Regions from separate parts of the Paenisporosarcina sp. FSL H8-0542 genome, predicted to be linked through region 2. Evidence: a T-box and tRNA genes for the amino acid it is inferred to sense, from the RefSeq annotation. Region 2 holds a T-box; the other holds one or more tRNA genes.
What was found. The T-box of region 2 lies ahead of thrS (threonine--tRNA ligase). A T-box ahead of a tRNA ligase gene usually reads a tRNA of that ligase, here a tRNA-Thr.
Positions count from the first base shown of each region.

Region 1: it encodes a tRNA-Thr, which carries the amino acid that the T-box ahead of thrS (threonine--tRNA ligase) is inferred to sense. The anticodon was not compared.

Region 1 covers NZ_CP152050.1:1,086,238-1,090,044, forward strand. The annotation lists rRNA gene MHH33_RS05730 (23S ribosomal RNA) at 1-1,230, shown strand, start outside; rRNA gene rrf (5S ribosomal RNA) at 1,295-1,410, shown strand; tRNA gene MHH33_RS05740 (tRNA-Val) at 1,421-1,496, shown strand; tRNA gene MHH33_RS05745 (tRNA-Thr) at 1,516-1,591, shown strand; tRNA gene MHH33_RS05750 (tRNA-Lys) at 1,598-1,673, shown strand; tRNA gene MHH33_RS05755 (tRNA-Leu) at 1,689-1,773, shown strand; tRNA gene MHH33_RS05760 (tRNA-Gly) at 1,793-1,867, shown strand; tRNA gene MHH33_RS05765 (tRNA-Leu) at 1,881-1,969, shown strand; tRNA gene MHH33_RS05770 (tRNA-Arg) at 1,991-2,067, shown strand; tRNA gene MHH33_RS05775 (tRNA-Pro) at 2,080-2,156, shown strand; tRNA gene MHH33_RS05780 (tRNA-Ala) at 2,177-2,252, shown strand; tRNA gene MHH33_RS05785 (tRNA-Met) at 2,271-2,344, shown strand; tRNA gene MHH33_RS05790 (tRNA-Ile) at 2,352-2,428, shown strand; tRNA gene MHH33_RS05795 (tRNA-Ser) at 2,441-2,533, shown strand; tRNA gene MHH33_RS05800 (tRNA-Met) at 2,652-2,728, shown strand; tRNA gene MHH33_RS05805 (tRNA-Asp) at 2,732-2,807, shown strand; tRNA gene MHH33_RS05810 (tRNA-Phe) at 2,951-3,026, shown strand; tRNA gene MHH33_RS05815 (tRNA-Gly) at 3,031-3,104, shown strand; tRNA gene MHH33_RS05820 (tRNA-Ile) at 3,114-3,190, shown strand; tRNA gene MHH33_RS05825 (tRNA-Asn) at 3,192-3,266, shown strand; tRNA gene MHH33_RS05830 (tRNA-Ser) at 3,276-3,366, shown strand; tRNA gene MHH33_RS05835 (tRNA-Glu) at 3,374-3,445, shown strand; gene MHH33_RS05840 (hypothetical protein) at 3,580-3,807, opposite strand, start outside.
Region 2 covers NZ_CP152050.1:1,252,003-1,255,809, reverse strand. The annotation lists gene thrS (threonine--tRNA ligase) at 35-1,957, opposite strand; T-box leader at 2,015-2,247, opposite strand; gene MHH33_RS06705 (ABC transporter ATP-binding protein) at 2,307-3,050, opposite strand; gene MHH33_RS06700 (iron ABC transporter permease) at 3,052-3,807, opposite strand, start outside.

The sequences.
Region 1 (3,807 bases), 170 kb from region 2:
CTCTCGTTAAGGAACTCGGCAAAATGACCCCGTAACTTCGGGAGAAGGGGTGCTCTATTAGGGTGTTAAAGCCCGAGAGAGCCGCAGTGAATAGGCCCAGGCGACTGTTTAGCAAAAACACAGGTCTCTGCAAAACCGTAAGGTGACGTATAGGGGCTGACGCCTGCCCGGTGCTGGAAGGTTAAGAGGAGTGCTTAGCGCAAGCGAAGGTGCGAATTGAAGCCCCAGTAAACGGCGGCCGTAACTATAACGGTCCTAAGGTAGCGAAATTCCTTGTCGGGTAAGTTCCGACCCGCACGAAAGGCGTAACGATCTGGGCACTGTCTCAACGAGAGACTCGGTGAAATTATAGTACCTGTGAAGATGCAGGTTACCCGCGACAGGACGGAAAGACCCCGTGGAGCTTTACTGTAGCCTGATATTGAATTTTGGTACAACTTGTACAGGATAGGTAGGAGCCTGAGATTCCGGAGCGCCAGCTTCGGAGGAGGCGTCGGTGGGATACTACCCTGGTTGTATTGAACTTCTAACCCTTGCCCCTTAGCGGGGCAGGAGACAGTGTCAGGCGGGCAGTTTGACTGGGGCGGTCGCCTCCTAAAGTGTAACGGAGGCGCCCAAAGGTTCCCTCAGAATGGTTGGAAATCATTCGTAGAGTGTAAAGGCAGAAGGGAGCTTGACTGCGAGACCTACAAGTCGAGCAGGGTCGAAAGACGGGCTTAGTGATCCGGTGGTTCCGCATGGAAGGGCCATCGCTCAACGGATAAAAGCTACCCCGGGGATAACAGGCTTATCTCCCCCAAGAGTCCACATCGACGGGGAGGTTTGGCACCTCGATGTCGGCTCATCGCATCCTGGGGCTGTAGTCGGTCCCAAGGGTTGGGCTGTTCGCCCATTAAAGCGGTACGCGAGCTGGGTTCAGAACGTCGTGAGACAGTTCGGTCCCTATCCGTCGTGGGCGTAGGAAATTTGAGAGGAGCTGTCCTTAGTACGAGAGGACCGGGATGGACACACCGCTGGTGTACCAGTTGTTCTGCCAAGAGCATCGCTGGGTAGCTATGTGTGGCCGGGATAAGTGCTGAAAGCATCTAAGCATGAAGCCCCCCTCAAGATGAGATTTCCCATTACGCAAGTAAGTAAGATCCCTCAAAGACGATGAGGTAGATAGGTTCGAGGTGGAAGCGCGGTGACGTGTGCAGCTGACGAATACTAATCGATCGAGGACTTAACCAAAATGAACTTGAATGGTTTTCAATGACCCGTTTATCCAGTTTTGAGTGAACAAACACTCAAATAGTCTAGTGATAATGGCAAAGAGGTCACACCCGTTCCCATACCGAACACGGAAGTTAAGCTCTTTAGCGCCGATGGTAGTTGGGGGTTTCCCCCTGTGAGAGTAGGACATCGCTAGGCGATTTATTCCGGAGGATTAGCTCAGCTGGGAGAGCATCTGCCTTACAAGCAGAGGGTCGGCGGTTCGAGCCCGTCATCCTCCACCATTTTTCTTTTTAACACCGTGCCGGTGTAGCTCAGCTGGTAGAGCAACTGACTTGTAATCAGTAGGTCGAGGGTTCGACTCCTTTCGCCGGCACCATTGTTAGAGCCATTAGCTCAGTTGGTAGAGCATCTGACTTTTAATCAGAGGGTCGTAGGTTCGAATCCTACATGGCTCACCATTTTTATACTAAGATGCGGGTGTGGCGGAACTGGCAGACGCACTAGACTTAGGATCTAGCGCCGCAAGGCGTGGGGGTTCGACTCCCTTCACCCGCACCATTTTCACAATTTTATACGAGCGGAAGTAGTTCAGTGGTAGAACACCACCTTGCCAAGGTGGGGGTCGCGAGTTCGAACCTCGTCTTCCGCTCCATATCTTCTTAAATGCCGGGGTGGCGGAACTGGCAGACGCACAGGACTTAAAATCCTGCGGTAGGTGACTACCGTACCGGTTCGATTCCGGTCCTCGGCACCAGTTTTTAAAATAGTATAATATGCGCCCGTAGCTCAATTGGATAGAGCGTCTGACTACGGATCAGAAGGTTGTGGGTTCGACTCCTGCCGGGCGCGCCATAATTTTTGACTCGGGAAGTAGCTCAGCTTGGTAGAGCACTTGGTTTGGGACCAAGGGGTCGCAGGTTCGAATCCTGTCTTCCCGACCAGTTTATTTTATCCCTTTTACGGGGCCTTAGCTCAGCTGGGAGAGCGCCTGCCTTGCACGCAGGAGGTCAGCGGTTCGATCCCGCTAGGCTCCACCAACATTTTATAAAGATCCTGGCGGCGTAGCTCAGCTGGCTAGAGCGTACGGTTCATACCCGTGAGGTCGGGGGTTCGATCCCCTCTGCCGCCATTTTTTAGGACCTTTAGCTCAGTTGGTTAGAGCAGACGGCTCATAACCGTCCGGTCGCAGGTTCGAGTCCTGCAAGGTCCACCACTTATATACTGCGGAGGTATACCCAAGTCCGGCTGAAGGGATCGGTCTTGAAAACCGACAGGGGAGTCAAATCCCGCGGGGGTTCGAATCCCTCTACCTCCTCCATTTTTACTAAGTGTGTGGTGTAAGATCATCAAACATATAAACATACATATACTCGCGCTAAAGAAATCGTGATATTACTAGAAGCGTTGAGTCATAGTGTTTATAACAATAATATTATCGCGGGGTGGAGCAGCACGGTAGCTCGTTGGGCTCATAACCCAAAGGTCGCAGGTTCAAATCCTGCCCCCGCAACCAAATGGTCCCGTGGTGTAGCGGTTAACATGCCTGCCTGTCACGCAGGAGATCGCGGGTTCGATTCCCGTCGGGACCGCCATTTTTTATGAAGTGTTAAGAATTGGAATAAGCAAAGAAGGTCTAGGAAGCAAAATGAGTAAGTGAAGGAGCGTACTAACGTACGTGACTGAACGAACGAATGAAGCTGACAACGAGATTCGAAGCTTAGTACAATTCGAATGTGGCTCAGTAGCTCAGTCGGTAGAGCAAAGGACTGAAAATCCTTGTGTCGGCGGTTCGATTCCGTCCTGAGCCACCATATTGCGGGTGTAGTTTAGTGGTAAAACCTCAGCCTTCCAAGCTGATGATGAGAGTTCGATTCTCTTCACCCGCTCCAATTTTTTGTGGGCCTATAGCTCAGCTGGTTAGAGCGCACGCCTGATAAGCGTGAGGTCGATGGTTCGAGTCCATTTAGGCCCACCATTCCGAAGTAGCTCAGTGGTAGAGCAATCGACTGTTAATCGATTGGTCGTAGGTTCGAGTCCTACCTTCGGAGCCAATTATTTCTGGGGAAGTACTCAAGTGGCTGAAGAGGCGCCCCTGCTAAGGGTGTAGGTCGGGCAACCGGCGCGAGGGTTCAAATCCCTCCTTCTCCGCCAGATGTAAGGCCCCTTGGTCAAGCGGTTAAGACACCGCCCTTTCACGGCGGTAACACGGGTTCGAATCCCGTAGGGGTCATTTAAAAAGATGCGCTATCTTCGGGATAGCGTGTTTTTTTATGGAGAAATGTCGAATTGTAGCGAAACGTGACAGACGAAATTCATACAAGTATTTTTATAAACAAACAACCGCAATTGCGGTTGTTTTTCATTCTATATTATGTAGCCGATCAATAAACCTATGCCGAGTAAGAATCCGAATAGTGTATTTGTTAATGCTGTATCTTTCATAGCCGGCATTACTTCCAGTGGGTGTTCTTTTGTTTTGAAAACTTGGATGTCATGCACTGGTTTCTTTACGCTTAAGATCACAAATAGTGCCCAAGGCGTAACAAGGTTTAGAACAACTAATATTAAAATCCAAATGTATGAAATTACGAA
Region 2 (3,807 bases):
ACAATACCATAGACAAAAATCGTTGTCAACAGCTTTAGTTAATTTCTTGTTGAATGCGTGAAAGGAACTCGTCAAATGGAATGCTTTCCGAATTCTGCTCACCGTACTTGCGCACATTCACGAAGCCGCTTTCCAGCTCCTTGTCACCTAGGACTAGCATGTATGGAATCTTCTGCATCTGTGCTTCACGAATCTTGTAGCCAAGTTTTTCATCGCGTTCGTCCATCTCAACTCGCAAGCCTGCTGCCTGGAGTTTTTCGATAACGCCTTTTGCATAATCGAAGTGGACCTCATTAGAAACCGGGATGACTTGAACTTGAACCGGTGCCAGCCAAGTCGGGAATGCACCTTTATACTCCTCGATAAGGAAAGCAACGAAACGTTCCATAGTTGATACTACTCCACGGTGGATGACAACCGGGCGATGTTGTTTGCCGTCTTCACCGATATAGGATAGATCAAATTTCTCAGGCAATAAGAAGTCAAGTTGAACAGTGGATAACGTTTCCTCTTTACCTATTGCAGTTTTGACCATTACATCCAATTTAGGGCCATAGAACGCCGCTTCGCCATCAGCTTCGTAGTAGTCCAAGTTTAACTCATCCATTGCTTCTTTCAGCATGCTTTGTGCTTTGTTCCACATATCATCGTCATCATAGTACTTTTCTTTATCTTCTGGATCACGGTAAGACAAACGGTATGAGTAATCATTAATATCAAAATCTTTGTAAACACCAATAATCAATTGAACGACACGCTTGAACTCATCTTTGATTTGATCTGGGCGGACGAAGATATGCGCATCATTCAATGTCATTCCTCGTACACGCTGAAGACCACTCAAAGCACCTGACATTTCATAACGATGCATTGTACCAAGCTCAGCAATGCGCATAGGCAGGTTACGGTATGAATGAATGCCATTTTTGAAAATCATCATATGATGAGGGCAGTTCATCGGACGCAATACTAGATCTTCATTGTCCATACTCATTACCGGGAACATATCGTCTTGATAATGATCCCAGTGTCCGCTTGTTTTGTACAGTTCCACACTGCCCATTACTGGCGTGTAGACATGATCGTAACCAAGCTTCACTTCTTTATCGACAATATAGCGTTCGATGATGCGGCGGATTGTTGCACCTTTAGGTAACCACATCGGCAGTCCTTGACCTACTTTTTGTGAGTTCATGAATAAATTAAGTTCTTTCCCGATTTTACGGTGGTCACGCTCTCTCGCTTCTTCAAGCATTTTCAGATGTGCAGCCAATTCTTCTTTTGTGAAGAAAGCTGTTCCGTAGATGCGTTGCAACATTTTATTGTCGCTGTTACCTCTCCAATATGCACCTGCAATACTTAGTAATTTAAATTCTTTTAACTTACCAGTAGACGGAACGTGTACCCCACGGCATAAGTCGAAAAATTCACCTTGTTCGTAAATGGATACTTGATCATCTTCAGCAATTGCTTCCAACAACTCAATTTTATATTCATCCTCTTTAAACTTGTCAAATGCTTCTGCACGAGACACGTTGTGACGTACAATTTCAAGATTTTCATTGATGATTTTCTTCATTTCTTTTTCAATAGCCGTCAAATCTTCTGCAGTAATTGGTTGTGGTGAATCGATATCGTAATAGAATCCATTTTCAATTACTGGGCCTACGCCTAATTTCACATCTTTGAAAAGACGCTTTACTGCTTGAGCCAATAAGTGAGCTGTACTATGACGCAACACTTCCAGCGCTTCATCTGAGCCTGCAGTAACAATGGCAATTGCACCATCTTGCTCAAGTGGCGCTTTCAAGTCTACAAGTTGGTTATCCAGTTGACCAGCCAACGCTTTTTTACGAAGGCCGGGACTGATTGATGCTGCAACATCTTCGGTTGTCGTGCCTTTTGGGAACTCCTTTATCGCGCCGTCTGGAAATTTCAGTTGAATTGTTTCTGACATTTACCCCACTCCTTCGTTTTTATTATTAAAATTGAACACAAAAAAACCCCGTCCTATGAAAGGGACGAGGTTTGAGTTCGTGGTTCCACCCTTCTTCCTTCTCTTCAGTCCAGGACTAAAAAGATGAAGCTTTGAGCCGGCTAACGGGCCGTTACCGTCAACAGTTACTAAGATTTCACTGTTGCTGCTCCGAGGTGGTAAATTGAGTGTCGTACTTAAGAAGCTTTCAGCCAGGGCTTCTCTCTCTAAAAAGTCGTACAGACAAGTATTGTCCTCTTCTTGGCATTTCTTTATTCTTATGTTGACATTTTACTCTTGCATGAAATCAAATGCAACTGAAAATTTAAAATTATACACTCATTAATTCTCGGGCTTCTTGTTCCGGTACGAATTGTGGCGTTGGATGGGGATGAATCCCAAGCAAATCACAAGGGCGACCGATTAAATCAATGCAACCATCTTTCAGCTTAACGATACGATCCGCTAATGCATGGGCATCATTTTCGTCATGTGTGACGAAGATGGACGTAATATTTGCTTTTTTAATAATTTCACGTAAGTCTTTACGAATTTTCACTTGCAGTTCTGCATCTAAATTACTGAAAGGCTCATCCAATAAAATCAAGTGTGGGTTTGGCGCAATAGCCCTTGCAATCGCCACACGTTGTTGTTGACCTCCACTAAGTTGATGCGGATAACGTTTCTCATAATCCTGAAGTTCAACTAATTCAAGAACTTCCGCGAGGCGTTTTTTCTTTTCAGCTTTTTTCATTTTAAATAAACCGAATATGATATTCTCTCCAACCGTCATATGGGGAAACAGCGCATAATCCTGAAACACCATTCCTATGCCTCGCTTCTCAGGTTGCAGAAATGTTTTGTTATCGAAAATCACTTCATCCTGAATCGTCAATGTACCTTGAGTTGGCTTTTCAAGTCCAGCTAGGAGACGCAGTATCGTGCTTTTTCCACTGCCGCTTCGACCTAATATTGAGATGACTTCCCCTTTTTCAATATTCATTGAAAACTGGTCTAGTGCAGAGCGATTTGTATTTGGATATTTGAAACAAACATTTTGAATGGAAATAAACATGTCAATCAGGCTCCTTTTCGAGAAACTTATAGAAAATAACAATGGCAAGGGCACTAATACCGACAATTAATAACGAAGCTTGTGAAGCTTCCATAATTTTTTCATCACTTGCATATTGGAATGCTTTTGTTGAAAGCGTATCAAAATTGAATGGACGTAATATTAACGTTAAAGGTATTTCTTTTAATATATCAATGAAAACTAAAATATATCCGCTGATAATTGCGCCTTTCAGCATCGGTACATCTACTTTGAAAAACGTTTTTGTCGGCCCGACACCTAGAAGTCTTGAAGCGTCCCTAAAGTCTGTTCCAATTTTATCGTATCCAGATTCAATGGAATTATAACCAATTGCAAAGAATCGGATGATATAGGCGGAAATCAACATCGTTAAACTTACACTTAGAACAAGTGTTGTCCCAACACCGAGCATTTGATACAAAGGTGCAAGAAAACGATCGAGTGCAATAAATGCAGTAACAACTGCTACGGAAATCACCGCTCCTGGTATAGAGTAACCGAGAATTGTTAACTTAGGAAACAGTTTCGCTACTTTGCTATGTACCAAACGACTGAAGTTTCCGACAATCAAAGCGAAAACAATTATCACAAATGCACTGATGCCTGCTACTGTTACTGAGTTCTTAACGTAAGTCAGAAATTCATCCATCGGGATTGTCCCAAATGTCAGGAGCATCCAATCAATCAGCTGGGCTATTGGAATGAAGAATCCTAGACTTAATATCAACAACCCGTA